Regions from separate parts of the Chloroflexus aurantiacus J-10-fl genome, predicted to be linked through region 2. Evidence: riboswitches for the same ligand, from Rfam matches in the RefSeq annotation. Region 2 holds a riboswitch; each other region holds the start of a gene.
The links. Region 2 has a riboswitch for S-adenosylmethionine ahead of CAUR_RS07610 (trans-sulfuration enzyme family protein). Riboswitches for the same ligand answer to the same signal wherever they lie in the genome.

Region 1: it holds a riboswitch for S-adenosylmethionine, as region 2 does, so the genes downstream of both, CAUR_RS18225 (homocysteine synthase) here and CAUR_RS07610 (trans-sulfuration enzyme family protein) in region 2, are expected to answer to the same signal.
Region 3: it holds a riboswitch for S-adenosylmethionine, as region 2 does, so the genes downstream of both, mtnA (S-methyl-5-thioribose-1-phosphate isomerase) here and CAUR_RS07610 (trans-sulfuration enzyme family protein) in region 2, are expected to answer to the same signal.

Annotation. Positions count from the first base shown of each region.
Region 1 is NC_010175.1:4,648,358-4,655,587, forward strand. It holds gene CAUR_RS18210 (xanthine dehydrogenase family protein molybdopterin-binding subunit) at 1-1,357, opposite strand, end outside; gene CAUR_RS18215 ((2Fe-2S)-binding protein) at 1,402-1,884, opposite strand; gene CAUR_RS18220 (SRPBCC family protein) at 2,010-2,810, opposite strand; SAM riboswitch class I at 3,215-3,326, shown strand; gene CAUR_RS18225 (homocysteine synthase) at 3,428-4,723, shown strand; gene metX (homoserine O-acetyltransferase MetX) at 4,790-5,926, shown strand; gene CAUR_RS18235 (sensor histidine kinase) at 6,085-7,080, shown strand; gene CAUR_RS18240 (aminoacyl-tRNA deacylase) at 7,046-7,230, shown strand, end outside.
Region 2 is NC_010175.1:2,014,147-2,021,376, reverse strand. It holds gene CAUR_RS07640 (AfsR/SARP family transcriptional regulator) at 1-197, opposite strand, end outside; gene CAUR_RS07635 (hypothetical protein) at 268-564, shown strand; gene fabG (3-oxoacyl-[acyl-carrier-protein] reductase) at 697-1,440, opposite strand; gene CAUR_RS07625 (acetyl-CoA C-acyltransferase family protein) at 1,529-2,716, opposite strand; gene CAUR_RS07620 (GNAT family N-acetyltransferase) at 2,963-3,511, shown strand; gene CAUR_RS07615 (class I SAM-dependent methyltransferase) at 3,625-4,398, shown strand; SAM riboswitch class I at 4,468-4,574, shown strand; gene CAUR_RS07610 (trans-sulfuration enzyme family protein) at 4,649-5,845, shown strand; gene CAUR_RS07605 (methylenetetrahydrofolate reductase) at 5,849-6,772, shown strand; gene map (type I methionyl aminopeptidase) at 6,809-7,230, shown strand, end outside.
Region 3 is NC_010175.1:4,067,427-4,074,656, forward strand. It holds gene CAUR_RS15920 (uroporphyrinogen decarboxylase/cobalamine-independent methonine synthase family protein) at 1-702, opposite strand, end outside; gene mtnA (S-methyl-5-thioribose-1-phosphate isomerase) at 699-1,742, opposite strand; SAM riboswitch class I at 1,801-1,907, opposite strand; gene secF (protein translocase subunit SecF) at 2,169-3,176, opposite strand; gene secD (protein translocase subunit SecD) at 3,234-4,625, opposite strand; gene CAUR_RS15940 (DsbA family protein) at 4,845-5,543, opposite strand; gene CAUR_RS15945 (YceI family protein) at 5,611-6,417, opposite strand; gene CAUR_RS15950 (DoxX family membrane protein) at 6,601-7,068, shown strand.

The DNA.
Region 1 (7,230 bases), 2.6 Mb from region 2:
GCTTGCGCAACTCTTCCTGCTGCTTGCGGAACTCGGCATAACCGGCAATTTCGAGCGCCTTGTTCAAGGCCGGTTCGTAATTGCCGCTGTCGTAGGGTAGCAGACCGAGACCGTTATCGTAGGGGAAGTCTTCAGGCTGAATATAGTTTTTGCGGCGCACTTCAGCCGGATCCATCCCGATCTCGGCGGCGAAGCGGTCAACCATCCGCTCGATCAGATAGCTGGCTTCAGGGCGACCGGCACCACGGTAAGCGTCCACCATTGCCGTATTGGTATACGCACCGGTCACGTGGACATACGCGGCAGGAATCTTGTAGACACCGGTAATAATGCGCCCGTAAAGCGTTGTTGGAATACCGGCGGCAACGGTCGAGAAGTACGCCCCGATATTTGCCCAGGTCTTCACGCGCAGACCGGTAATCTTACCGTCGCGCGTACCGGCCAGCTCAGCTTCAGTAATATGGTCACGACCATGGGTTGAATACTTATAGTTCTCAGAGCGATCTTCAACGAACTTCACCGGACGGCCCAGCTTACGGGCAGCCCACATGGTGAAGGCCATGTCGTTGTAGCAGAAGATCTTCTGACCGAAGCCACCACCCACGTTTGGCGCAATACAGCGCAGCTTGGTCTCCGGCACCCCGAAGACAAACGCCGTTAAGAGCAGGCGGTGCACGTGGGGAGCCTGCGACGTCATCCAGACGGTCCACTCGCCGGTCGTAGCATCGTAACGGGCAATTGAACCGCGAGTCTCCATCGGGGTGGGAATCAGGCGCTGGTTGATAATCTCTTCCTTAACAACCACCTCAGCGCTGGCAATCGCCGCATCGGCTGCCGCCTTGTTACCACACTCCCATTCAAACACAATATTGTTGGGAGCTGCTTCGTGAATCTGGGGGGCGCCGGGTTCAACCGCCTTACGCGCATCGACAACTGCCGGCAGCGGCTCGTACTCGACCTCAACTGCATCAGCAGCGTCACGTGCAATATACCGATCTTCGGCAACCACCATCGCCACCGGATCACCGACAAGTGCTACCTTATCGACTGCCAGGGCACGTGGCGGAACCGGATAATTCTTCACCCCAGCCGCCTGCCATGCTGCCGGCATTGGATTTATGTCAAGCATATCCTTGCCGGTGAACACCGCAACAACACCCGGCATTGCCAGAGCGCGACTGGCATCAATCGAGACAATCTTCGCGTGGGCGTGTGGGCTACGCACCAGCGCGATATGGAGCATTCCCGGCAGCTTGATGTCGTCGAGGTAATTGCCGTGGCCGGTAATCAGCTTCGGATCCTCACGGCGCTTGAGCGCCCGTCCAACCAATCGCTCCTTCATTTCGGTAGCGGTCATCCTTGACTCCTCACTAGGTTCTGTGTGAACTTCTGTCGGACGGATTAATCAGCGGCCTGCATTGCTGCCATCTTCTCGGCAGCGTAGCGCACGGCACGGACAATATTCTCGTACCCGGTGCAGCGACAGAGATTACCTTCAAGACCGTGGCGAATCTCTTCTTCGGAGGGATTGGGGTTACGTTTGAGCAGATCGGCAGCAGCCATGATCATGCCAGGGGTGCAGAAACCACATTGCAAGCCGTGCTTCTCCCAGAAACCTTCTTGCAACGGGTGCAACTGAACATCCTGAGCCAGACCTTCGATGGTGGTAATCTCGGCACCATCACACTGAACGGCCAACGTTGTACACGACTTCACACTGACCCCGTTAATGTGAACCACACACGCACCACACTGGCTGGTGTCGCACCCAATGTGGGTACCCGTCAGATTCAGATGCTCGCGCAGGTAATGAACCAGCAGCAGGCGGGGTTCGACCTCGCTGGTATGGCGAACACCATTGACCGTGACCGTAATCGTTGTCACTCTCCAACCTCCTCGTTGTCTGCGAAACGAACAACCAGACTAATGTTATGACGGGCGAAAACGGCGGGACAGCGTCGTGAGTGGTGCCGCCCGATCAGGTAAGCTATTGTGATGGTGTCACCTGGTCAGCGTCGTTGACCGAGTAGATAGCCGAGTAAGAAGGCGACGATCACCCAGGGCACCCATGGGCGCTCTTTCAGAAAATCCTCTACTACTCCTAGAGCGACATCAATTTCGCTAAGCCCTTCTCCTGCCGGCACGTGAATCGTGCGGCGGAACGATGGTGTTTCCGGTTGGGCTGAGGCCGGTGCTTCCCTTACCTCGGCGGCAGGTGCTGATGTCGATGCAGCAGGCGCTGAAGCCGGTGCAGATGTAGTGGTTGACGTTTCCGTCGCCGATTCGACAGGTGCTGCCACCGGAGGTGTCTCAGGTGCAGCAGGTGCTGCCGCCGGCTCGGCAACAGCTTCACTGCCCGATCCACCGGCGCGGCGAGCTTCGATCTGCGCTGCCAGCGCCTTCAGACTCTGCGAGATAAGCGTCTTGGCAGCACCATCGAGCAACCGCTGACCAACACTCGCAATTGTGCCACCTATCTGTGCTTCGCCACCGTAGTCAAGGATCGTGTGGCCGTTTTCTTCGCGAAGCTGAATACTACCAGAACCCTTCAGAAAGCCATTGCTTCCTTTTCCATCAACATGAATTTCGTATGACTCAGGTGGGTGCAGATTGTCGATCTTGACCCGTCCACTGTACACACCACGAACGGCTTGCAGACCGATCTTCAACGTACTTTCATATTCATTCTCGCCGACCTGTTCGAGACGTTGACAACCGGGGATGGTGCGAGCCAATACCTCTGGATCATTCAGTGCGGCCCACACCTCCTCACGACTGGCGGCAAATGTGTAATTACCGGCGATCTTCACACTCACTCCTTGTTGACCGGTTCAGATGCACCAAGCCGGACAACCTCTATCGAAGAGCGATCCCTGCTGATCACCTCACAACAGACACAGTGACGGCGATCAGGGTTGCAGCAATAATTCGGTATACGTGCAACGGTGACTATATGTAGCTTCAGATATGGGTTCCATATCTATCCTACCTAATAGTAAATGCTTTGTCAAGGCAAAAGAATGGCGATGCTGGTGCCTGCTTACGAAGTGATACGGTTTGCAAAACCGTGAACCACGCATCGTCCAAAAACTATCTGGTCGCGCATCGGGAATACGCTCCCCAAAATACTTGACAAAGATACGTCGCATAGTTTATATTGGATACCGTTGTATGGTGCAGGCGACACCATCAATGTACCTCAACAACACACACGCACTCATCCAGAGCGGTGGAGGGACCGGCCCGTTGAAACCGCAGCAACCCTCGTATGCGTCGCCGCATACGAACGGTGCTAAGTCCGGCAGAGGTGTTCTGGAAGATGAGCGACGTGGAAGAACGGCTTAGTGCAACGATTTCACGCCCTCATCGCACGTTGAGGGCGTTTTTGTTGCCTGCAATCTGGCTTATCTGTTTTGAGGAGGTTGTTATGTCTGATGCTCCGCGCTTCACCGGTTTTGAAACTCTCGCCCTGCATGCCGGCCAAACCCCCGATCCGACCACTGGGTCGCGAGCTGTTCCTATCTACGCCACCACATCCTATCAATTCAAAGACACAGACCATGCAGCACGCCTGTTCAATCTGCAAGAGTTTGGTAATATCTACACTCGCATTATGAATCCGACCACCGATGTCTTTGAACAGCGGATGGCGGCACTGGAGGGCGGAGTAGGTGCGCTGGCGCTGGCATCGGGGCAGGCCGCTGAAACGCTGGCTATTCTCAACCTGGCCGGAAGTGGCGACAATATCGTCGCATCCTCTGACCTGTATGGCGGCACCTACAACCTCTTCCGTCATACATTACCAAAGTTAGGCATTACGACTCGCTTTGTTGATGCCCGTGATTACGATGGCTTTGCCGCTGCGATTGATGGGCGTACCAAAGCCTTCTTCCTCGAATTAGTCGGCAATCCACGGCTTGATGTGCTCGATCTGGAGCGCATTGCCGCAATTGCGCATGCGCAGGGTGTGCCGGTCATCGTCGATGCGACCACGGTCACACCGTACCTGTGGCAACCGATCCAGCACGGCGCCGATATTGTGATTCACTCGGCAACCAAGTACATTGGTGGTCATGGCACGGCTATCGGAGGCATCATTGTTGACAGTGGTAAGTTTGATTGGGCAGCCAGTGGCCGTTTTCCCGAATTTACCAATCCCGATCCGAGCTATCACGGCCTGATCTATACCCAGGCTTTCGGCAACCTGGCGTACATTATCAAGGCACGAGTGCAAGGGCTACGCGACATTGGGGCTGCGCTTAGCCCATTTAACAGCTTCCTGTTCCTGCAAGGGCTGGAGACGTTGCCACTCCGGATGGAACGACACAGCAAGAATGCGCTGGCAGTGGCCCGTTATCTGAGTGAGCATCCCAAAGTGGCGTGGGTCAACTACCCCGGTCTTCCCAGCCATCCAAGCTATGCCCTGGCTCAGAAATATCTGCCGCGTGGGCAGAGTGGGATTGTTGGCTTCGGCCTGAAGGGTGGGCGTGCCGCCGGACGTACCTTCATTGAGCGGTTACGGCTCTTCTCGCACCTCGCCAATATTGGCGATGCCAAGAGCCTTGCGATCCATCCGGCAACCACCACCCACAGCCAGTTGACGCCGGAAGAACAATTGCTGACCGGCGTGACCGACGATTATGTCCGGCTCTCGATTGGCCTGGAGACGATTGACGATATTCTGGCCGATCTTGATCATGCCCTGGCAGGAACCCCATCATAGTGTTGGATCAGAGAGCAACGACAACGGCGTCGCTGCTCTCTGATACCGGCAAGGAGCAACGACAATATGGAAGCAATTGTGCAGGCGCCAACCCCAGAGGGGGTTGGCATTGTGCGTACTCAACGGATGCATTGGACAACCCCCCTGACCCTTACGAGCGGAGCGACGTTAGGTCCGATCACTCTGGCGTATGAAACCTACGGTGAACTGGCTCCGGATCGCTCGAATGCCATCTTGATTCTGCACGCTCTGTCTGGCGATGCCCACGCTGCCGGGTTTCACAGTCCAACCGACCGCAAACCCGGCTGGTGGGACGCAATGATCGGGCCGGGTCGTCCGTTTGACACCAATCGTTACTTCGTGATCTGCTCAAATGTGATCGGCGGCTGCCGTGGCTCAACCGGCCCGTCAAGTCCACACCCGTCTGATGGACGACCTTACGGTTCACGCTTTCCCCTTATCACCATTGAAGATATGGTGCATGCGCAACAGCGTCTGATCGATGCGCTGGGCATTGATACCCTGCTTGCCGTGGCGGGTGGCTCGATGGGTGGATTTCAGGCACTGGCCTGGACAGTAGAGTATCCGCAACGGGTGCGTGGCGCCATCCTGCTGGCTACCAGTGCCCGCTCTAGCCCCCAGACTGTGGCCTGGAACTATATCGGTCGGCGGGCAATTATGGCCGATCCGCGCTGGCGAGGCGGTGATTACTACGATAGCGATGCGCCACGTGATGGGCTGGCAGTAGCCCGCATGCTCGGTCACATCACCTATCTGTGCGAAGAAAAACTGGAACAGCGGTTTGGCCGTCGGGTTGATGGTGATGCGCTCGATTTAGGGCCACGGTTTGCTATCGAACACTACCTCGAACATCAGGCGGCGCGCTTCAACGACCGCTTCGATGCCAACTCGTACCTGGTGATCACGCGGGCGATGGACAACTGGGATCTGACAGCACGGTATGGATCGCTGACAGCCGCCTTTGATCTGACCCGTGCCCGTTTTCTGGCCCTGGCGTACAGCAGCGATTGGCTCTACCCACCGGCAGAAACGTATCAGATGGCGGCAGCCGCGCAAGCTGCCGGTCGTTCATTCACAACCCATCTGATTACCACCGATGCCGGGCATGACGCATTCCTGACCGATGTCGCAGCGCAGAGCGAGCTGATCCGCGATTTTCTGAACAGACTGATGACAGAATAGTATGGCGTATGGGTTGTTTTTTTAATAGTTTTTTTATGACTCATCCGGTTGCGCATGCACTGATCTACTACATATAATGTATAGGCGTCATCGGCACCGGATAGAGGGCACCCTTGAAACGTTCCAGAAGGCTGCTGACACAGTGGTTGCGGTTGCCTGTGGCTAAACGGCTCCTCATTGCAGGAACGCCGTTCATTATGTTATTTCTCGTGTATGGTGTGGTATGGGAATATCGAGGGTGGGGTGTAGTACTAACAATCCTTACCATCATTCTGATGATCGGGTTGTGGCAATATTTCCAGCATCGGATCACAATCCAGCAACAGCGCATCCGCGAACTTGAGCAAGAATTGGCAGATGCTCAGGCTGTAGCTGCTCTCGCAACCCGTACCAAAAGTGCGTTTCTGACAAACATCAGCCACGAGTTACGGACACCGTTAAACACGATTATTGGTTATAGTGAATTGTTACATGAAGATGTGCTTGATGAGCGACTCGCCGTTGATGAGGTGCGTGAGCGGCTGGAGCGCATTCAGGCTGCGGCCAGGCAGTTGTTGAGCCTGATCAACGACATCATCGAACTGGCGCGGCTGGAGGCCGGTGATGTTCCGTTGAATTATGAACCATGGCCAATCGGGTTACTGATTAAAGAGGTTTGCGCCACGATTGAGCCACTGGTAGAACAGCAACAGAATCGCCTCGTGGTTGATGTACAACCAGACCCTGAGATGGTTGTTCACATCGACCGTAAAAAGGTTCGTCAGGTGTTGTTGCACCTCCTGGATAATGCCGTAAAGTTCACCCGGCAGGGCGAAATCAAATTCATCGTTACAATTCGGCGAAGTGATGATGGAACTGAATTATTGATCTGTAACATCAGTGATACCGGTGTCGGCATGACTGCACAACAACTCGATCTGCTATTTGCACCGTTTACCCGCTTCGATGAACCACTCACGCAGCGATCCAGTGGTGTCGGTATCGGTCTGGCCATTGCTCACCGGTTATGTCTCCTAATGAATGGAACGATTGCCGTTACCAGTCAGCCCGGTAGCGGTACAACGTTCTTGATTACGCTTCCCCTGCCTTCTGATCAGACTGACACCCTGAGTGACACCTATGACTACCAAACTGAACTCAATGCGTCTTCTTGAACGTCATCACATCGCGTACACTGTGCATGAGTACGAATACAACGATGCATACGACGCGCAAACAATTGCCCGGATGATCGGGGTGCCGGCAAGTCAGGTATTCAAGACCCTCGTTGTTGGTGGTGCCGGTGTGCGACCAATTCTGGCAAT
Region 2 (7,230 bases):
GTTGCCAGCATTGCCAGCGCCACCGTCTTCCCGCTACCGGGTGGTGCCACAACTATCGTGAGTGGCGCTTCGAGGGAAACCGCCAGACGTTGTTCGACGCGGCTCCGCCGTATACGGTGCAACGGCGCCGGCGGTGGTAGCAGACGAGGTCGTAAGAGATATTCGTTATACTCACCTGTAACCGCTTGTGATACCATGATAGCGGCAGAGATCGTATATATGTAACCCGATTCTTAATACGTCCTATTGTACACAAGGTCAGATACAATGTCGAACAACGAAGAACGCCATCAACCAGGCAATGATCAATCGGTCACACCGGACATAACCGACCCAATGTTTCAATCGATTCGGGCGTGGAATGAACTCCTCGCCGCCAGTACGGATATGGCATTTGATTTAGTGCTGAAACATTGGGACTACAGTCGTAGTCTGCGTCATTCGACTGAACAGGCCGTTGCTGACGCGATTCGCACCCAGCAACGCTTGAGCCAGGAGATGATGCAGGCGTGGCAGGGATACGTGGGTGATATTCAAACCATCATCCAGCGCATGCGGAAATAAAACGTAGCGCTGTCATCTGACAGACCATCTGACAAATTTCGATGAGCCAGCGAGGGCGGAAGCTATACTTCCGCCCTTCGTGTGAATCGCTGCTCTATCCGACAGAGCGCTCAGCTTCAGCGCCCTCACAGTTTACATATACACACCGCCGTTAACATTGATCTGCTGGCCGGTGATATAGTCACCATCGGCGGCCAGGAAGACCACGGCTTTGGCAATCTCTTCGGGTAGACCAAACCGCCCCATTGGAATACGAGCCTTGATCTGCTCCTGAATCTGCTCTGGTACCTTAGCCAGCATATCGGTCACTGTAAAGCCAGGCGCCAGGGCATTCACTGTGATGTTATACTTCGCCAGTTCAAGAGCTGCGGTTTTGGTGAAGGCGATGATACCACCCTTCGACGCCGCATAGTTGGCCTGACCAAAATTACCTGCCTGACCGACAAATGAGCTGATATTGATAATACGGCCGTACTTCTGCTCCATCATCGTCTGCATTACGGCCGTCGTGCAGTAGTAGACGCTGTTGAGATTATTTTGAATGACGGTGCTCCAATCCTCATCGGTCAGTTTGCGCAGGGTGCGGTCGCGGGTAATACCGGCGTTATTCACCAGAATATCAACTCGTCCCCAGCGATCAATCACTTCCTGCACCATACGGCGAGCCTCATCAGCCTGGCTCACATTTGCCCGTATCGGCATTGCTTCGCCACCATTGGCGACAATAGTATCTACCACCTCTTGTGCTGCGGCCTCACTACTATTGTAGTTGACAGCAACTTTGGCGCCCTCTGCGGCCAACGCCAGCGCAATTGCCCGTCCAATCCCCCGCGAAGCGCCGGTAACAATTGCAACCCGGCCGGTTAACTTGCCCATTCCTACCTCCAAAACGTGCGATTTTTGTTCCTGGAGCCGGCAACACCAACGCTGGGTGCCGGCTCGTAGCCTCACAATTGTAGCACACCTACATTCGCTCGAAGATCGCAGCAATCCCCTGCCCACCACCGATACACATCGTGACCAGGGCATAACGGCCACCGGTGCGGTGTAGTTCGTGAATTGCTTTGACGGTCAAAATACAGCCGGTGGCGCCAATCGGGTGACCGAGGGAGATACCACTACCATTGGGATTCGTGCGATCAGGCGGCAACTCCAGATCGCGGATCACAGCCAGCGCCTGCGCTGCAAAAGCTTCGTTGACCTCGAAAAGATCAATATCACTGATGCGCAAGCCGGTGCGCTCAAGCAGGCGTCGTACAGCCGGTACCGGGCCAATCCCCATATACTTTGGCTCAACGGCTGCGTGGCTGTAACCGACCAGACGCGCCAGCGGCTTGTAGCCACGCCGCTCAGCGGTGGCCCGATCCATCAGCACTACCGCCGCTGCTGCATCATTGATGCTCGAAGCATTGCCGGCCGTCACCGAACCATCCTTCAGAAACACCGGGCGGAGCTTGGCCAGCTTGTCGATGGTCGTATCGCGGCGTACCCCTTCATCAACCATGAATTGGGCGGTACCACCCTTGACCTTAATCTCAACCGGCACGATCTGATTGGCGAAACGTCCTTCGTCAATCGCCCGCGCTGCGCGCATATGGCTCTCGTAAGCCAGTTGATCCTGATCTTCGCGGCTGATTCCCCACTTTGCCGCCACGTTTTCGGCAGTTACCCCCATATGGCAATCGTCAAACGGGTCGGTTAGGGCACCGACCATCATATCGACGACCTTTGAATCATTCATACGGGCACCGAAACGCATGGCCGGCAAGCTGTACGGGCCACGGCTCATACACTCGGCACCACCGGCAACGGCTGCTTCAGCATCACCTTGCAAAATGTATTGGGCCGCCGACACGATAGCCTGCAACCCACTACCGCAGAGCCGGTTAAGCGTTAGGGCTGGAGTCTCTACCGACAGACCGCCGCGTACCGCCGCATAGCGAGCCAGATACATATCATGCGGTTCGGTATTGATCACGTGCCCGAAGACCACATGACCGATTTCGTTTGGTTGCAGGCCAGAGCGGGCAACTGCTTCACGGGTAACCAGTGCCGCCAATTCGGTTGGCGGAATATCCTTCAAACTACCACCAAATGTGCCAATGGCCGTGCGCACGCCGCTGAGCACCACGACCTCTCGCTTCTCGCTCATGACGACCTCCTTGCGACGGATCGCCGGGCGACTCCGCCAGTTACTTGCCGAACTTCAAGGAACACGTACAATTATATCAGGATTAGCAACAAGGAATGGGTTGAGAAGATCTGTCATCGTTCATCGTGCCAAACCACGCCCGATCATTTCGATTTCGGCGGGGAGTAACCCGACTGTAACTTCATGTGGTATATTTCACACACTTCATACAACAGATTTCCTCATCAACCCAGCAGGAGGTCGGGCATGGTTCAACGCAGCGCAGCGATGAGCAATGTAGCGCTAAAGGACAATCGACAGGTCACCATTCGGGCACTCGTGGAAAGTGACCGGGCAGCGCTGACAGAATTTGGCTTAAGTCTTCCCAAAGATGATCTCCTCTATCTGGAAGAAGATTTTACCAACCCCGAAATTATTACCCGCCTGGTAAATGCCTCGTTCGCCGAAAACTGGCGGCAGATGGTGGCCATTGCCGATGATGGCTCAATCGCTGCCTATGCATCAGCACGCCGGGTACCGGGCTGGTCGAACCATGTCGCCGAACTTCGCCTGCTCGTCAAGCCGGGATGGCGGCGCTGTGGCCTTGGCATGCAGATGGCGCAGGCCATTGTCGAAGCAGCTCGTGATTTAGGTGCGCAAAAGGTGACAGTAGCGATGTTAGCGGCGTTGAAAGCCGGTCAGGCCATCTTCTCGCGCCTGGGATTCGCGGTTGAAGGTCAGTTGACACGCCACGCCATTGATCGCAACGGCGATCTGCACGATGTGGTGATTATGTCGGCGTTTTTGAAGGTGTGATCATCCAATACAGGCAGCAACAGTCTCACGTCTCATCTCTGGCACAGTGGCAGGTTACGAACCCGATATTAAGAGCGGCTCTTTTCCCTGTCAATGTTTTACGGAGATTATGAATGAAACGTTTTTTGAGCGTATTACCCAACGACGTAAAACGGCCATTGCGTAATGCTCGTGACTTTGTGATTAGAGTGAAAAACCTGATGTTATACCAGGGCAAAAACCATTTTTGCCCTGTTTGTCAGAAATCATTACGTGCATTTGCACCTTACGGTCGGTCACGCCGTAAAGGTGCTTTGTGCATTTATTGCGGTTCTTTAGAGCGTCATCGGCTATTATGGCTCTATTTAACCCAAAAAACTGACTTGTTTGATGGCAGACCAAAGGATGTTCTTCATATTGCGCCAGAACCATGTTTCAAACCAATCTTTCACCAAAAGCTAGGGTCTGGTTATATCACGGCTGATCTGAACGACGATCACGTGATGGTAAAAATGGATATCACGAATATTCAGTATCCTGATGCGTCCTTTGATGTGATACTGTGCAGCCATGTTCTCGAGCATGTGCCAGATGATCGAAAAGCCATGCGCGAGTTCTGGAGAGTCCTGAAACCAACCGGTTGGGCAATCCTGTTAGTGCCGATTATGGCCGAAGTGACGTTTGAGGATCCCAGCATTGTCGATCCACAAGCACGATTTATTGCCTTTGGACAGGAAGACCATGTTCGTGTGTATGGACGAGATTTTCCCGACCGGTTACGTGGGGCAGGTTTTACTGTGCAAACAACCACGGTTACCGATCTCGTCCCCGACCCTGAAGCAGCCGTGCAGATGGGTTTAACCAAAGATAGTGGAGAGATCTACTTTTGCACAAAACTTCCCGGGTAATTGTCTGTGCTTCCCCCATTGACAACAACCTGTTCCCCTGCTATACTCACCACCAATTGCAGAACGCTGCACTCATCCAGAGCGGTGGAGGGACCGGCCCTGCGAAACCGCGCCAACCCGGCGGAAGTGAACCTGACGGGTGGCAACTCCGGCAGCATAAAGCTGGCAGATGAGAGGAGAGCGGCGTCTTCCCGTTAATCGGTAGAAGAACGTCATCTGACCTCTCGTCGCCTTGATGAGAGGTTTTCTTATGGCTATCGATCAGTTTACCGGACCCAGTACGGCCGCAGTTCACGCGGGTGAACCGCGTCAGCGTGCATTTGATGCCATCACCCCACCGGTTGTTCACAGTGCCACCTACACCTTCCGTGATAGCGCTGAGTTGATCGCTTTCCAGTCAGGCGACCTGGAGCGTGAAGAGTACGGTCGCTACGGCAATCCGACTGTACGAGCCGTTGAAGCGCGATTAGCCGCTCTCGAATCACCAACGGCACCTGCCGCAGCACTGCTTTGCGCTTCCGGGATGAATGCATTAACGACGGTGATGCTGGCACTTCTCCCATCAGGAAGCCACGTTATTCTGACCGATGACGGTTATCGGCGCACCCGCCAGTTCGTGCGTACCATGCTGGCCCGGCTGGGTGTGACGCATAGCGTTGTAGCTGCCGCCGATCCTGCCGCGATTGCGGCTGCTATCGAGCCGGGACGCACTCGCCTGATTGTTACGGAAGCGCCTACCAATCCTTACCTGCGGGTGATCGATCTGGCTGCCGTGGCAAGCATTGCCCGCGAGCATCGGATTAAGACGCTCATCGATGCCACCTTCGCTACCCCCTACAATATGCGGCCACTGGAATACGGGATCGACCTGGTGGTGCATAGCTGTAGCAAATATCTGGCAGGTCACAACGATCTGCTGGCCGGTGTGATCATTGGTCGGCCACCCATCATCAGTGCGCTGCGCGAAACTCAGGGTATCCTCGGTGGTATCTGTGATCCGCATACCGCGTATCTGCTCGGTCGTGGGTTGAAGACCTTCGCCCTGCGCATGGAGCGCCACAATCACAATGGTCAGGCAGTAGCCGAATTTCTGGCCCGTCATCCACGGGTAAGCCGGGTGCATTATCCGGGATTACCCGAACACCCCGACCACGCCGTCGCCCGTGCCCAAATGCGCGGCTTTGGCGGCGTTGTCTCATTTGAAGTAGTCGGCGATTTGCAGAGTGCCATGGCTGTGGTCGACCGGTTGCGTCTGCCGTACATTGCACCGAGCTTTGGTGGTGTTGAAAGCCTGGTTGAACAACCGGCACTTATGAGTTACTATGAATTGAGTAGTGAAGAACGGCTGGCGGTGGGTATTCGCGACAACCTCATCCGCCTTTCGTGCGGGATTGAGGATGTGAGTGACTTGATCGCCGATCTGCAACAGGCTCTTGCCGACGAATAACCTATGCATTCTACCCTTCAGCGCCGGCTCGCTGCCGGCCAGATTGTCGTTACCGGCGAGATTGCACCGCCAAAGGGGGCGGCACGTAGCCATCTCGAAGCATTGGCCCGCAACATTCGCGATTATGTCGATGCGGTCAATTTGACCGACAACCAGCGCGGTATTGCCCGCATGTCGTCGCTGGGTGGGAGTGTCATTTTGCAACAACTCGGCATTGAGCCGATCATGCAGATGACCTGCCAGCATCGCAATCGGATTGCCCTGCAAGCCGATGCGCTCAGTGCAGCGGCCCTTGGTGTTCGTAATTTACTGGCAATGACGGGTGACCATCCCCGGATTGGCGACCATCCAGAGGCCAAAAATGTCCTCGATCTCAATTCATTCCAACTGATCCGGGTCTTACGCACGCTACGCGATCAGGCGACGTTCCAATCCGGTACGCCGCTCAAAGAGGCGCCACGATTCTTTATCGGCAGCGTCGCGAACCCCAATGTTGAACGGGCTGCCCGCCTTGAGAAAAAGATCGAGGCCGGTGCCGAATTTGTCCAAACGCAACTCATCTTCGATGTCGGGCGATTCCGGCAGTGGATGGCCGATGTACGCGCAGCCGGTTTACACCAACAGGCGTATATTCTGGCCGGCGTGATGATCTTGCGTCGACCGCACTCGGCCATCTACCTGCGCGATCACCTGCCCGGTACCCTTATGCCGGAGACGGTGATTGAGCGAATGCAGCGGGCTACCGACAGCGAAGCGGAAGGGATCACCCTGGCTGCCGAACTGGTCAACGAGCTACTCAGCGTAGAAGGTGTGGCCGGCGTTCACATTATGTCGGTTGACTGGACGCGGGCGATTCCACGGGTCGTGGAACAGGCCGGTCTGTTACCCCGGCCACCGGTACCGTCAACCGAAGAGAATGTGCTATAACATATGTAGTACATGCTGATCGATGAAAGTACCACTATGGCTATCATTTTAAAATCTCCTGCCCAGATAGAACTCCTACGTGCTGCCGGTCAACTGGTGCGGCAGACGTTTCAGGTGCTGCGTGAGCATATTCGGCCAGGGGTAACGACGGCTGAACTCGATGCAATTGCCGAAGAGTTCATTCGCTCGCACGGGGCCGAGCCGGTATACAAAGGGTATGTACCCGCCGGACGGCGGAACTACATTCCCCCTTTTCCAGGCACGATCTGCGCTTCGATTAACGACGTGATTTGTCACGGTATTCCGAGCAAGCGTGATCGCCTCCGCCAGGGTGATATTGTCGGCATCGATATCGGGCTACGCCTCAACGGCTGGATCGGCGATGCGTGCGAGACCTTTGCTGTCGGCGAGGTTGATGATGAGACGCAACGACTCCTCGACGTGACCCGGCGTTGCCT
Region 3 (7,230 bases), 2.1 Mb from region 2:
ATGCAGTATCTCTGACCAACGCACGTGACCGCTCAGAAAGATGCCACGCCAGGAAGGTAAGTCGGCCAGAAAGCGGTTAAGCATGTCGAGGCCATCCTCCCAGGTCAATGGACATAACGGTGTGGAGAGCGCATCAAGGAATGGCTCCTCAATCATTGCCAGACGATGATCTGCATAGCCCTGGACTTGTTCGTGTTGCCAGATGACGCGCAGGCTACAGAATTGGAGAATGATCTCGCGCCATCCCGGATCGTAAGCCAGTGGTCGCTCGTGATCATCGGTTAAAGCCAGACTCAGGCTCACCGGGCCAATGGTCTCATATTTCAACAGTAGGGGTTGGCGGTCTTCTGCGTTCAATCGACGCAAGATCTCTTCCAACGCGGTGTAGGCCGAACCGGTCAGGGCAGCCGGCTGTGTATCGCCGCGCAGGTATGCCAGACTCACCTTTGTTGCTTCCTGCTCCAGGATAGCCTGATCGACCATCAAACGGTCACGCTCAATATCAATCTGAATGCCCGGCAAGCCCTGCGCTGCCAGAGCGAATGGGGTATCGGCCAGTGTCCGGGGAGGCGGGAGTGGCCATGCCGGCGTTTGCGGTTGATAGCGACAGATCAATTGTGCAGCCTGCGCCAGGCTCTGGTGAGGGAGACCACCGCGCAAGAGTGGCTGACAGGCCGGTAACAGTGCTCCGAACCTGCTCATCGCCCACTCTCAAGCTGACGCAATGCGGCCAGATATGGCGGTCGCACGATGCCCCGTTCCGTAATAATCGCTGTCACCAATTCGTTTGGTGTCACATCAAAAGCCGGATGCGCAGCTCGCACACCCTGGGGCGCAATTGCTACGCCGGCAATGTGGGTGACTTCGGCAGGATCACGCTCTTCAATCGGAATATCGGCGCCGCTTGCTGTCGCGAGATCGATGGTTGAAGAGGGTGCAGCGACGTAGAAGGGAATATTGTGGTAGCGTGCGAGTACTGCCAGGCCATATGTACCAATTTTGTTTGCGACATCCCCATTAGCTGCAATGCGATCCGCACCGACAATCACGCAATCTATCTGCCCACGCTGCATCATAAAGGCAGCCATATTATCGGTGATCAACGTCTGCGGAATGCCGGCTTGCAAGAGTTCCCACGCCGTCAATCGGGCACCTTGCAGGAATGGCCGCGTCTCATCAACAAAGACATGGACAGGCCGCCCCTGGGCAAAGGCGGTGCGGATCGGGGCCAGGGCAGTACCATAACCGGCTGTTGCCAGCCCACCAGCGTTACAGTGGGTGAGGACGTGACCTCGTGGCGGGATCAATGACGCCCCATGCTCACCAATGGCGTGACACATTGCCAGGTCTTCAGCAAAGATCGCTTCTGCCTCAGCGTGCAGCGCGTGTTTGATCGCTTCCACTCCTTCGCTTGCCACCGCCTCCGCCCGGCGGAGCATGCGGCTGGTGGCCCACGCCAGATTGACGGCGGTTGGGCGTTGCGAATCGAGCGTTGCTTTGGCCTGGACGAGTTCGGTCAGGAGTGCTGAAGGGGTAAGCGCAACACTTTGCTGCGCGACGAGGGCCATACCGTATGCGGCAGTGCAGCCAATGGCTGGTGCACCACGTACTTGCATACTCCGAATCGCGTATGCAACTGCTGCCAGATCGGTGCAGCGCACAACCTCCATCGTGTGTGGTAACTTGCGCTGATCGATCAGGCAGACTGCGTCATTTTCCCACCAGACTGTGCGGAGTTCCATAGGCGTCGCAATAAGATGGAGCCACTCGCACGGCGAGAGGCTCCGATAGACTTCGTTCCTCTCATCTTTCGGCCAATGATATCCATTGCCGCTGGATTTGGCACCTTCCCTGGCGGGGGTTGCCGGGCGTCATCGGGCCAGTCCCTCAGCCCATCTCGATGAGCATCTGAAGTTCGCCGACGCACCATGGCGCCGCACGCGAACGTTGTCTGCGATTATAGCATGATTGCGGGTTTGCAGCAAGTAGTATCGCCTCACACCTCAATCTATACTGCACGCGGCTGGGCCATTCCTCCGATACGATCAGTGTGTCGGGGTATTTTGGCGTACAGAAGCCAGGTTTTCACTCACGTCGTTGTTGCCGGTGACAGAAAAGGGGCAGGTCGCGAACCTGCCCCGTACTGAAGGTAACTTTTATACTCTGTTCTATGCTCCTGAGCGAACCTCTACTTCATCCTGGCGGCCACGCTTAAACCAGTTGCGCCACTCGCGATGCTCCCACACCACCAGCAATTGCGCCGCGTTGAAGATCGACGAGTACGTTCCGCTGACCAACCCGATAAGCAGGATTAAGACAAAATTGCGGATGGTATCGCCGCCAAACAGCAGCAGCGCTGTCAGGGTGAAGAAGGTCGTCAACTGCGCATTGATCGACCGTGGCAGGGTTTGCACCAGACTGTGGTTCACGATGTCATCGAACGTCTCGGCGGGATGACGATTGATTAGATTTTCACGGATGCGATCAAACACCACAATCGTATCGTGTACCGAGAAGCTCAGTGTGGTGAGCAAGGCCGTCAGGAAGAGAGCATCAACCTCTAACCCGATGGTAGCTCCCAGGATAGCAGCAATGCCTAGCACGACTAACACATCGTGCAGCATCGCAATCAGGGCACAGACACCGTAACGAAAAGGATGTGGCGCCTTGCGAAACGCCCATGTCAGGTAGAGCAGAATGATCAACGAAGCCCCGAGCACGGCAATGATAGCGCTGCGCGTTGACTCGGCACTGACTGTTGGCCCAACGCTCTCTAGCCGCTCACGACTGACTGTGCCAAAAGCGTCGGTCAGGGCTTTCGTAACGGCATCGATTTCGGCATTTGGGTCAGACTCGCTCAATGGTCGTGTTCGCACCAGCGCGGCAGCTACCGGTTGGCCGTCAATCACCGTTGGGCTGAGCTGAACCTGTGCGCTCTCGAAGCCGGCCTCCGCAAAAGCCTGCGCGATCCGGTCGGTGCTTAATGTCTCAGGCGTAACATCGGGAAAGCGCAATTCCCACAATGCGCCACCGGCGAAGTCAATGCTCGGTCGTAAGCCAATTCCCGGTCGTCCCGTCGTCAGCAACGGGTGCAGGAAGAGCATATACAGGCCGGGCAAGATAATCAGCAGTGAAAAGGCAAACCACCAATAACGACGGCGGACGAGATGTTCCATACAGGCGTTACTCCAGTATTGCGCGGTGTCCGTGTGATCGACCGAATTCGTTTCCTGTTACGCGGCGGTCTGTACCGTTGGTGATGGCTCGCGGCGATCTACACCAAACCACCAGGCTCGTTCATCGCTGAACAGAGGCAGTACCAGCCGCAGGAAGGTTCGCGACACAACAAGCGCCGTAAACAGACTAACGACGATGCCAAGTCCCAGGGTCAGGGCAAAGCCCTTAATCAGGCTGACGCCGAAGCTGTTGCCAAACATAAACAGGACAATGCTGGTAATCAGCGTTGAAACACTCGAGTCCCGGATGGCTGGCCACGACTCGACAAACCCTAGTTCGAGCGCACTGCGAATGTCACGACCGCGACGGTACTCTTCGCGTAGACGGGCGAAGATCAAGACGTTGGCATCAACCGCCAATCCAATCGAAAGGATGAAACCGGCAATGCCCGGCAGAGTCAGGGTGACTGGGATCAGACGGTAAATCGCGAAGCTGATAATCGTGTAAATCAGCAGCGCCACCGTTGCAATCAATCCTGGGCCGCGGTAGAACAAGATCATGAAGATAGCGACTACTGCCAGCCCAATAATTCCTGCAGTGATACTGGCCTGTACACTCTCCTGACCGAGGGTTGCCGTCACAGTACGACTTGTCTCGACTACCAGGGGTACCGGCAGGGCACCGTATTTCAACTGATTGAAGATACGGGTTCGCTCGTCCTCGTTGCTCACTTCAATGATTCCAGAACCGTCCGTCAGCGCAGCATTAATCACCGGGCAACTCACAACTGTGTTGTCGAGCACAATACACATTGGCCGGCCAACATTCGCTGCGGTAAAGGATGCCAGCCGCTGTGCTGACTCACCCCGGAAGGCAAACGAGACGGCCGGACGACTGCCGAGGGTGCCACCCTGCGAGAAGGTCGGTTGTACGGCACTGGTGTCCAGATCGGCACCATCAGTAATGCTCTGGTAGATAGGGCCGAGGGTGGTAGGATCGGTAATGTTTCTGCTTTCGAGCAACTGAGGTGGCGGAATGGGGCTACTCGATGTCCGCACAATGGCGCCGTCGGCCAGGAATTCCCCTTGCGAGTCGATGAACTCGAGCCGGCCGGTGCCGCGCAGGGTCTCGATAGCCTGTTCGGGATTGGCTACCCCTGGCAGCTCAACAATAATGCGGTTATTTCCCGCTTGCTGAACAACCGTTTCGCCAACACCGAGACCATTAACCCGCTGCTCGATAACACGCGCCGCCGTGGCAATCTCGTCGGCAGTGGCATCGGGATCGGCTGAGCGCAACAGCACCTGAATCCCACCCTGTAAGTCAAGCCCAAGCCGCACACTGACATCGCGGCCCAGGAAGGTGTTGTTGGGTGCGAAATTAATCGCCAGTGCCAGACCAGTCGCAATGATCGTGATGATAAGCGCTAGAATGTTACGGTTCTGCACGGTTGCGTGCTCCTCACTCGTATCGAAAAAGCCGGCCCATTATAGGCCGACAGCGACAGCGCGTCAAGATAATCCCGGCAAAGAATGACAAAGTTATCTCTGTACAGCACTCGCACAGGTATGAGATAACTTCTCTCTGCTCTGCCTGAAGATCGTCGCCACATTCCTGACAGCGGGATCTCACAGACTCTTCACCTCTGTCAGGAAGTGGCGTGTTGTTTATCGTCCCGCCGCTCGTAACGCTGCGTCGATAGCGGTAAACAGGCGACCCGAGTCGACAATCTGACCATTGACGCTGAATGACGGCGTCGCCTGCACACCGAGGGCTGCGGCCTCTTGGGCGGCGGCCAGAATTGCTTCGCGGTGCGTGCCGGCCTGCATACAGGCGTCAAATGCCGCCCGGTCGATACCGATACGTCCTGCGTAGCCACTAAACACATTCAGCGGCGAGCTTAGCTGGGCCCACAGGCTCTGGTTGGCAAAAAGCTGATCGTGCATTTCCCAATACTTACCCTGATCGCCGGCACAGCGGGCGGCTTCGGCGGCGGCAACGGCGTTGGGGTGAATATTGGTGAGCGGAAGTTCGTGATAGATAAACTGTACCCGACCGGTATTGATGTAGTCGCGCTCAAGGATAGGGGCCAGATTACGGCTGAAGTAGGCACATCCCGGACACTGGTAATCCTCGAAAGCGATTACCTTGACCGCTGCGTTTGGATCACCTTTATAGTAAAATCCCTCTTCCGTCCGTCCAACCGGCGCTGTCGGCGCCTTCACCTCGGTGTTGTTGCGAGTCAGCAGGACGACCAGACCCGTAATGGCAATCACTGCAACGACGCCAACTGCAATATACAAGTAGAGAAGGTTGTTCTGCTTTGCCGTCTTCACACGACGACCGCGGGTGCTCTGCACGCTCATAATCGGCTCCTGATCTGATGCCTTATAAAACTCGCGTTATTATAGCGACTGCCTGATCACTCGTCAATTACCCGATCAGGGTTGCTACAAATTCTAACTCCAGCCGTACCTCATCGGCTACGGTATCCACCGACGGTGAATCGGGAATGGTCAGGTTGAAGTCGCGATAAAGAATGGTGGTTGTGGCCAGGCCACTGATCTCGCTCTGACTCACCGGAGTCACGGTGACGGTAAACGTTACCGGACGGGTTACATCGGTAATCGTAAGATCACCCTCAATGGTAAACTCGAACGGTACGCCAATTGTTACCGTGTCGGGCAAACCGGTAATCACTCGTGGCGTAAATGTGATCAGCTCAAACTGATTGGTACGCAAAATGGCATTCTTGATGGCCCGGTTACGAAGTTCGTTATCGGTGGTCAGGGTTCGGGCATTAATCTGGATCACACCAACCTGAGCCGCTTGCGGATAATTGGGATCGAGCGCAATCTGGCCGGCAACCTGATCGGTTACGCCGACCACAGTGATCGGACTACCGCGCAGAACTTCATCGATCAGAAAACGTGCTTCAGAGCGGTTCTGATCAATCGCAAAGAGCTGGAGGACCGGTCCGCTGCTTGCAGCAGGTGTCGTTGCAGTGGCCTCCGGTGCCGCAGTTTCTGTAGCCGCCGGAGCGACGGTAGGTACATCCTGCGCAGCGGTGGGAACGGCGGTAGGAGCAGCTAACGTAGGAGCTGTGGTTGGCAGAGCCAGCGGTACCGCTTCCAGTGGCCCGCTTGCCGCCTCTGGCGGTCGAAAGACATACGCGATCAAGCCGCCGGCAATCAGTACAATGATAGCTCCGACAATTAATGCAATGCGCCGAATAGACATAACGATAACACCTCTTGTTAGCTCAGTATCTGTGTAGCGTTCCACCAATTATCATACCGGATCAGTGATGGCAATGGCAGGTTTCTCATCAAATACTTAATTTTTATGTTGTGACATATAAACACAATTTGTGTCAAAAAGTGTTATACTTTCTGGGCAACGCGCTTCGCACGGAGGTGAACAATGAGACGCTCAATCCCGTGGCAACGGATAGGCCGCATCACATTACTGATATTACGTTATGTATTCGGGGCAACCTTTGCGTATGGGGCGTACCACAAACTTACCCGCCGATGGATGACCTCTACAGTTCTGCGCGAACATTTTGAACAACGGCTGTCCGAGATTGACCCACACAGTTTCAGTGCCGCTTATCTGCGCTTTTTTGCCATTCCGTTCTACCGACCGATTGCATGGGTGCTGACCATCGGTCAAATCATTGTGGCTTTCAGTATGCTGACCGGGATTGGGGTGCGGCAGAGTGCAGCACTGGCCCTGTTTTTGCTGGTGAATATCAGTGCCGGTTCGTACTTTAACGCCAGTATGCCACCGTATCTGATAACGGCAGTTTTGCTGATGCTTGACCTTGAACGTGGTCGGGAGGGGGATGATAAGCCGGTTTCATCAATTCGTGAGCGTTTGCTCGAATAATCTCACAGATCGCATCTGCGGAGTGCGGCAGCTTGGCTTCCGCACCTGCCGTACTCTGCGCCGACCGTGCGGCACTGCGCCAAAACGCTGGTCACTGTCGCCTGGCCTGTCAACATCGTGGTCGCAGCATCTCTGACAAGATTGCGAAGTGTTTGGTGTTCT